2 regions of the Halomonas sp. DP3Y7-2 genome follow, and region 1 is predicted to be linked to the other one. Evidence: riboswitches for the same ligand, from Rfam matches in the RefSeq annotation. Region 1 holds a riboswitch; the other holds the start of a gene.
What was found. A riboswitch is a leader RNA that binds a small molecule or an ion and turns the genes downstream of it on or off. The one in region 1 is predicted to bind thiamine pyrophosphate.
Positions count from the first base shown of each region.

Region 2: another riboswitch for thiamine pyrophosphate. It lies ahead of thiC (phosphomethylpyrimidine synthase ThiC); the one in region 1 lies ahead of KUV45_RS15560 (3-oxoacyl-ACP reductase).

Region 1 covers NZ_JAHVKJ010000010.1:719,343-722,754, forward strand. The annotation lists gene KUV45_RS15555 (BCCT family transporter) at 1-605, opposite strand, end outside; TPP riboswitch at 1,146-1,243, shown strand; gene KUV45_RS15560 (3-oxoacyl-ACP reductase) at 1,291-2,094, shown strand; gene KUV45_RS15565 (LLM class flavin-dependent oxidoreductase) at 2,094-3,383, shown strand.
Region 2 covers NZ_JAHVKJ010000010.1:581,517-584,928, reverse strand. The annotation lists gene mdoH (glucans biosynthesis glucosyltransferase MdoH) at 1-218, shown strand, start outside; TPP riboswitch at 389-540, shown strand; gene tenA (thiaminase II) at 618-1,286, shown strand; TPP riboswitch at 1,381-1,515, shown strand; gene thiC (phosphomethylpyrimidine synthase ThiC) at 1,608-3,412, shown strand, end outside.

The DNA of each region.
Region 1 (3,412 bases):
GTTGAGGAGATCGAGAAGCGTTCTCTGCGGTTAAAGTGCATGTAGCCGATCATCAGCCCCACGATGGAATAAAGTGCGTAGGGAATGAATGACCAGTTGTGGAAGCTTCTTGCCAAGGCAAAGATGGCGGCCTCGCCACTGCCGGGAGCGAAGCTCTGGTGACTGATTTCGCCGTAGATGTTGCCTAGATAGATGATCGGTTCATTGACGGAGTAAGTGACGACCCCCGTGGCAATCCCTCCCGTCAGCGCCATGGCGAAGGTGGCAGCGAAGGAAAAGGTAGGCGTTGCATCCTTGCCACCCAGCCGAATATCACCGGCCCGGGAGAAGAAGATGAAGCCCGACACCACCAGGGCCGTTACGGCAATCAGCTGATACAGCCAGCCAAAGTCAGACAGGGAGATGTAGAAGACCCCTTTGGCAACATCGACCAGCATGTCGTTGTTGATGAGGCCAGTGGCCACGGCCACCATGATGATGGAAAAGGTGGGTATGAAGACGGCTTTTCTTAGCGGCCTTCTGCTGGAGGCGGACATATTCTTGTTCTCCACGGGTGATGGCGTTACCAGGTGGCGCAGTGGATCAGCATTGTCGGGTGTTGTCATCGGCCGATCTCACAGATGCGTGTGGCAGGCTTAGGGAAACGCTGCACCGATGCCTGAGCGGAGGTGCTCAGCGCTTCCTTGGCGAACCGCTGATGCGGTCCGTCAATCCGTCATAATGTATATACAATAAAGATCGAAAAGGCTAGAGCCGAGTGAGCTGGCGATCACGTCAGCTCCCTTTCATGATGAAAGATAGATCACTCTTATATTAATTTATTTTTGATAAACAATACGTTGAATATCCTTCTAAGCGTCGATCCGATAATGGGTAGTACCAAAGTAGGGGGTGGTAACAAGGTAGACGAGAGGGTCAGGATAGAGGGGGAGAATGGGCGAGAGTCACAGCGGGAAGGCAAGCAAAGCCCAAGGCCGTGCAGGTCGAAAGACGTCGCTTAAATGTGTATACATTTGATTGGTGAAGGGGCCGGGGCGCGATAGGGTTGTCGCGGCGTGTGCCAGGATGGCAAATCAGGGTAGGCCCTTTCATCTGCTTGATACTCGCTGTCTTGTTCCGGGCAAGGTGATGGGCTAAGGTCGAGATCGCATGACACGGGGTGTCCTGGCTGAGCCAGGGCTGAGAAATACCCGTCGAACCTGATCCAGTTCATACCGGCGAAGGGATGTCAGCGCAGTCGTCTGTCCCTGGCTCGACGTGCGTTCCCCGCCTCGACCAAGGACTCATCGCATGACCGCTCCCGATACCTCTTCTGTTGTCGACCCCGTTGCGCCTGATATCTCCGCTCAAATTGTGCTGATTACCGGCGCAGGGCGTGGTCTGGGCGCTCACCTGGCGCGCGCCTTCCTGCGAGAAGGCGCTCGCGTGGTGGTCAACTACCGCTGCAGCGAAGAAGGCGCCCGGGCGCTAGTCGCTGATTACCCGGAACATGCCTTGGCCGTCGCTGCGGATGTGTGCGATCGGGATGGCGTGGAGGCCATGTTGGCGAGGGCCAGTGAGGGCTTCGGTGGGCCTGTGACTACCTTGGTCAACAATGCGCTGCCGGACTTTGCATTCAATGGGGACGCACGGCCTGGGCCTGACTCGCTGAGCTGGGAGCATCTGGACCATCAACTTCAGGGTGTGGTGCGTGGTGCGCTCAACACGGTGCAGGCAGCGCTTCCCGGCATGCGCGAGGCGGGTGTCGGGCGTGTCATCAATATTGGTACCAACCTGTTCCAGAACCCGGTGGTGCCGTATCACGACTACACCGCGGCCAAGGCGGCGCTGCTGTCGCTGACGCGTACGCTGGCGCAGGATCTCGGCCCAGACAATATCAGCGTCAATATGGTGTCCGGCGGCTTGCTGCGCACGACGGACGCTTCCAGGGCCACACCAGACGCGGTGTTTGACCTCATCGCCGCCAACACACCGCTGCGACGGGTGACCACCCCGCAAGAGTTTGCAGACGCGGTACTGCTGTTGGCTTCCCCGTGGGCCAGGGCCATCACCGGGCAGAATCTGATTGTCGATGGCGGACTGGTGAAAGGCTGATGACCTCTATGCACTTGAATCTCTTCATCCTGGGCTGCGGTCATCACAAGGCGGCCTGGCGACACCCTGATTCCAGCGTCGAGCGATTGGCGGATATCGCCTACTACGAAGAGCTGGCCAAGCTTGCCGAACGCGGTCGCCTGGATGCGGTTTTCTTTGCCGATGGCCATGCCGCGGGCAATGTCGCAGACGGTCCGCTGTGGACCTTGGAGCCGCTGACAATGCTTGCCGCGATGGCGCGTGCCACACAGCATATCGGCCTGATCTCGACCGTCTCCAGTACCTTCTATACGCCCTTTCATGCGGCTCGCATGCTGGCATCGCTGGACCATATCTCGGGCGGACGGCTTGGGTGGAACCTGGTGACGTCAATGTTCGACAGCGAGGCGCGCAATCATGGCCTGGAAGGTATGCCGGGCCACGCGCAGCGCTACGCTAGAGCGGAAGAGTTTGCCAATACCGTGCTGGCGCTGTGGGACTCCTGGAGCGATGGCGCGCTGCTGCGAGATCGCCACGGCGATTATGCGGATGCTGCTCTAGTGCAACCGATTCATCACCGCGGCGAGCATTTTCTGGTCGATGGCCCCTTGACGGTGCCTCGCTCGCCACAGGGCCATCCCGTGCTATTTCAGGCGGGGGCATCAGAACAGGGGCGAGACCTGGCGGCACGCTATGCCGAAGCCATTTACGCGGTGGCCTACGACCTGCCATCGGCCCAGGCTTACTGCGGTGACCTCAAGGCGAGGGTAAAAGCCGCAGGCCGTTCAAGGGTGGCGATCATGCCGGGGCTTGTGACCTACGTCGGGTCTACCGAGGAAGAGGCCCGACGCAAGCAGCGTGAACTTGACGAGTTGCTGCCGGTAGAGGCCTCGCGACGACAGTTGAGCCAGTTTATCGGCCAGGACGTCAGTCACTGGGAGCTGGATGCGCCCGTGCCCGCGCTGCCGCCGCTGGAGGCTTTTACGGGTCCGAAAGGACGCTATGCCACCATCCTGCGCATTATCGAGAGCGAACGGCCAACCCTGAGACAGCTAATGGGGCGGCTCGCCGCCGGAGGTGGGCACTGCACGATGGTCGGCACGCCGGAGGGAATTGCCGATGAGATGCAGCGCTGGGTCGAACAGGGTGGGGCCGAAGGCTTTAACCTGATGCCACCCTCACTGCCTCAGGGCATCGAGGACTTCGTCGAGCAGGTCGTGCCGGAATTGCAGCGACGTGGGGTCTTCCGCCGGGAATATGAGGGCAAGACGCTGCGCGACCATCTTGGATTGTCACGCCCCAGCTGCTGAGCTGGCGTCTTGTTCACACTGCTGCTAGG
Region 2 (3,412 bases), 140 kb from region 1:
CCGGGCTTCTGCTGGTACCCAGTGAGACACGCCCCCCCAGGGTCGTCGCCGATCTACACATCGAGAGTCAGCTACCCTCATCGGGCGCGCCGGCCGCTCCCCCCAGCGAGCGTCCCCGAGACATGCCTGTGCAGTCCTTCCGACGCCCCCATCAATCGGCTGAGGTGCACAGCGACCCTGGCCACCCGATCGACACCCCCACGCCAGATCGTCGCTGATCCATCATAAGCCATCATCAGCGTCGGTGCAGGACGCCGCGGCCGTGACCCTCATGGCCGCGGCGTCATCATTAGGTAGTCTCTCTCGACAACCTCCCTTGACGCCCCCTTCCGATGCTATCCGAAAGTGGTGTCTGGCAAAGCCGCAGGGGCGTGCTAGACTGCGGTCGACTCGCTTGACGGGGTGCCGGTCAATCCGGCTGAGATGGTGCAGGGCCTGCGTGGTGTAGCGGCCCGACAGCACCGATCCCGTGGAACCTGATCCGGGTGCGGTGTGGACTCACACCTTGAACCGGCGTAGGGAATCAGGCGGTGGCACGCCTTCCCTGTGGGGGCCTGCCCTTCCTCCCCGCCGTCCTTCTCTGCCCCGCCCACCGGATCCACTATGCCGGAGCTATCATGGGCTACTGCTTCAACGACCTTATCGCTGCCTGCCGCGACGACTGGCGGCGCTATACCGAGCACGACTTCGTTCGTGCACTTGGGCGCGGCGACCTGAATGACGCCAGCTTTCGCCACTATCTGAAGCAGGACTACCTGTTTCTCCTGCAGTTTTCACGCGCCTACGCCCTTGCTGCCTACAAGAGCCAGAACCTGGAGAGCTTGCAGGGGGCCTTCAAGGGGATGCAGACGATCCTCGAGGTCGAACTGGGCCTGCATCTTGCCTACTGCCGAGAATGGGGCATTGACGACAGTGAGCTCAGCCGTCTACCGGAGGCACGTGCCACCCTGGCCTACACCCGCTACGTCCTCGACACCGGCAGTCGGGGTGATCTGCTGGACCTGCACGTTGCCCTGGCGCCCTGCATGGTCGGCTACGCCGATATCGGTCGCTGGCTGGCGGATCATCCCGAGACGCTGCGTGGTGGCGACAATCCCTACGATGCCTGGATCACCATGTACGCAAGCCCTGACTTTCAGGCCTCGGCCGTGCGCGAAAGACACTGGCTCGACGACCAGCTCAGCCAGGTATCGAGCGCTCGTTTCGAACGGCTGGCGCGCATCTTTAGCGACGCGACCCGTCTCGAGACAGACTTCTGGCAGATGGGACTAGACCTGAGTGACTGACCTTGGCGACGCCTTTAGGCGATTGAACTGAGCGATCGTACTGGGCGATCGACCTGGGTGATCGCGCTCGACAACACAGACAAGCTGACAATAGCAACGCTTGACGGGGTGCCGCAGCCAGCGGCTGAGATCATGCAGCGCATGAGACCCGTTGAACCTGATCTGGGGATACCCCCGATGTTACGGCATCGAGGCGAGGACCAGCGTAGGGATCAAGCGCTCACGGCCACGGCCTCGACGCCCCCTTCTCCCTCGCGACGTGCCATTACCACCATCAGGGCGACGCCACTTGCCCTGCACCGCCGTGAGAGGAAACCACCTATGTCACTCGACCATCCCTCGTCTCATCCGAGATCCCGCCATGACGCCCACTTCCTGGCCGAGACGGCCAGGGTCGACCAGGCCGCCGTCACTCCCCTGCCAGGCTCTCGCAAGGTCTATGTAGAGGGCTCCCGCCCCGACCTGCGGGTGCCATTTCGCGAAATCACCCTGTCGCCGACGCGCACCTCAGGCCCCGACGAAGCCAATCCACCGCTACTGGTGTACGACACCTCAGGCCCCTATACCGACCCGGCGATACAGGTCGATCTGCGCAAGGGACTGGCCGAGTTGCGCAGGCCCTGGATTGAGGAGCGCAACGACACCGAGTGGCTCGACGGTCCCACCTCCGAGTACGGCCGCCGGCGTGCCGATGACCCGCTGCTGGCACCGCTGCGCTTCGAGCTGACGCGCACACCACGCCGCGCCACCAGGACCGCCGATGGCCGCCCGGGCAACGTCACCCAATTGCATTACGCGCGGCGCGGCATCATCACACCGGAAATGGAGTTCATTGCACTTCGCGAGAATCAACGTCGACAGGCCCTTCAGGACCCTTATCGTGGCAGTGACGAGGTCGAAGCGATACTTGGCCACCAGCACCCCGGCCAGTCGTTCGGAGCCCGTTTGCCGGATGAGATCACCCCCGAGTTCGTGCGCCAGGAAGTGGCCGCCGGACGTGCCATCATCCCGGCCAACATCAATCATCCCGAAGCCGAGCCGATGATCATCGGGCGTAACTTTCTGGTGAAGATCAACGGCAATCTAGGCAACTCTGCGGTGACCTCCTCCATCGAAGAGGAAGTGGACAAGATGACCTGGGGGATTCGCTGGGGGGCGGATACGATCATGGACCTGTCCACTGGACAGAACATCCATGAAACCCGTGAGTGGATCATCCGCAACTCACCGGTGCCGATCGGTACCGTGCCACTCTATCAGGCGCTGGAAAAGGTCAAGGGCGTGGCCGAGGACCTGACCTGGGAGGTCTTTCGCGACACCTTGATCGAGCAGGCGGAACAGGGGGTGGACTATTTCACCATCCACGCCGGTGTGCTTCTTCGCTATGTGCCGCTGACCGCTGGCCGAGTCACCGGCATCGTCTCGCGGGGAGGCTCGATCATGGCCAAGTGGTGTCTCTATCACCACCAGGAAAGCTTCCTCTACACCCACTTCGAGGAGATCTGCGAGATCTGCAAGCAGTATGACGTGGCCTTCTCGCTGGGCGATGGGCTGCGCCCGGGATCCGTGGCAGATGCCAATGACGAAGCTCAGATGGCCGAACTCAAGACCCTGGGCGAGCTGACCCACATTGCCTGGAAGCACGACGTGCAGGTGATGATAGAAGGGCCCGGCCACGTGCCCATGCACCTGATCAAGGAGAACATGGACAAGCAGCTCGAGTACTGCGACGAGGCGCCCTTCTATACCCTGGGCCCGCTGGTCACCGACATCGCTCCCGGCTATGACCACATCACCTCAGGCATCGGCGCGGCGATGATCGGCTGGTACGGCTGCGCCATGCTCTGCTACGTCACCCCCAAGGAGCACCTGGGCCTGCCCGACAAGGACGACGTCAAGACCGGGATCATCACGTACAAGATCGCCGCCCATGCGGCGGATCTGGCCAAGGGGCACCCCGGCGCTCAGCGCCGGGACAATGCGTTGTCCAAGGCACGCTTCGAGTTCCGCTGGGAGGACCAGTTCAACCTGGGCCTGGACCCGGACACGGCCCGCGCCTACCACGACGAGACGCTGCCCAAGGACGCGGCCAAGGTGGCCCACTTCTGCTCCATGTGCGGACCCAA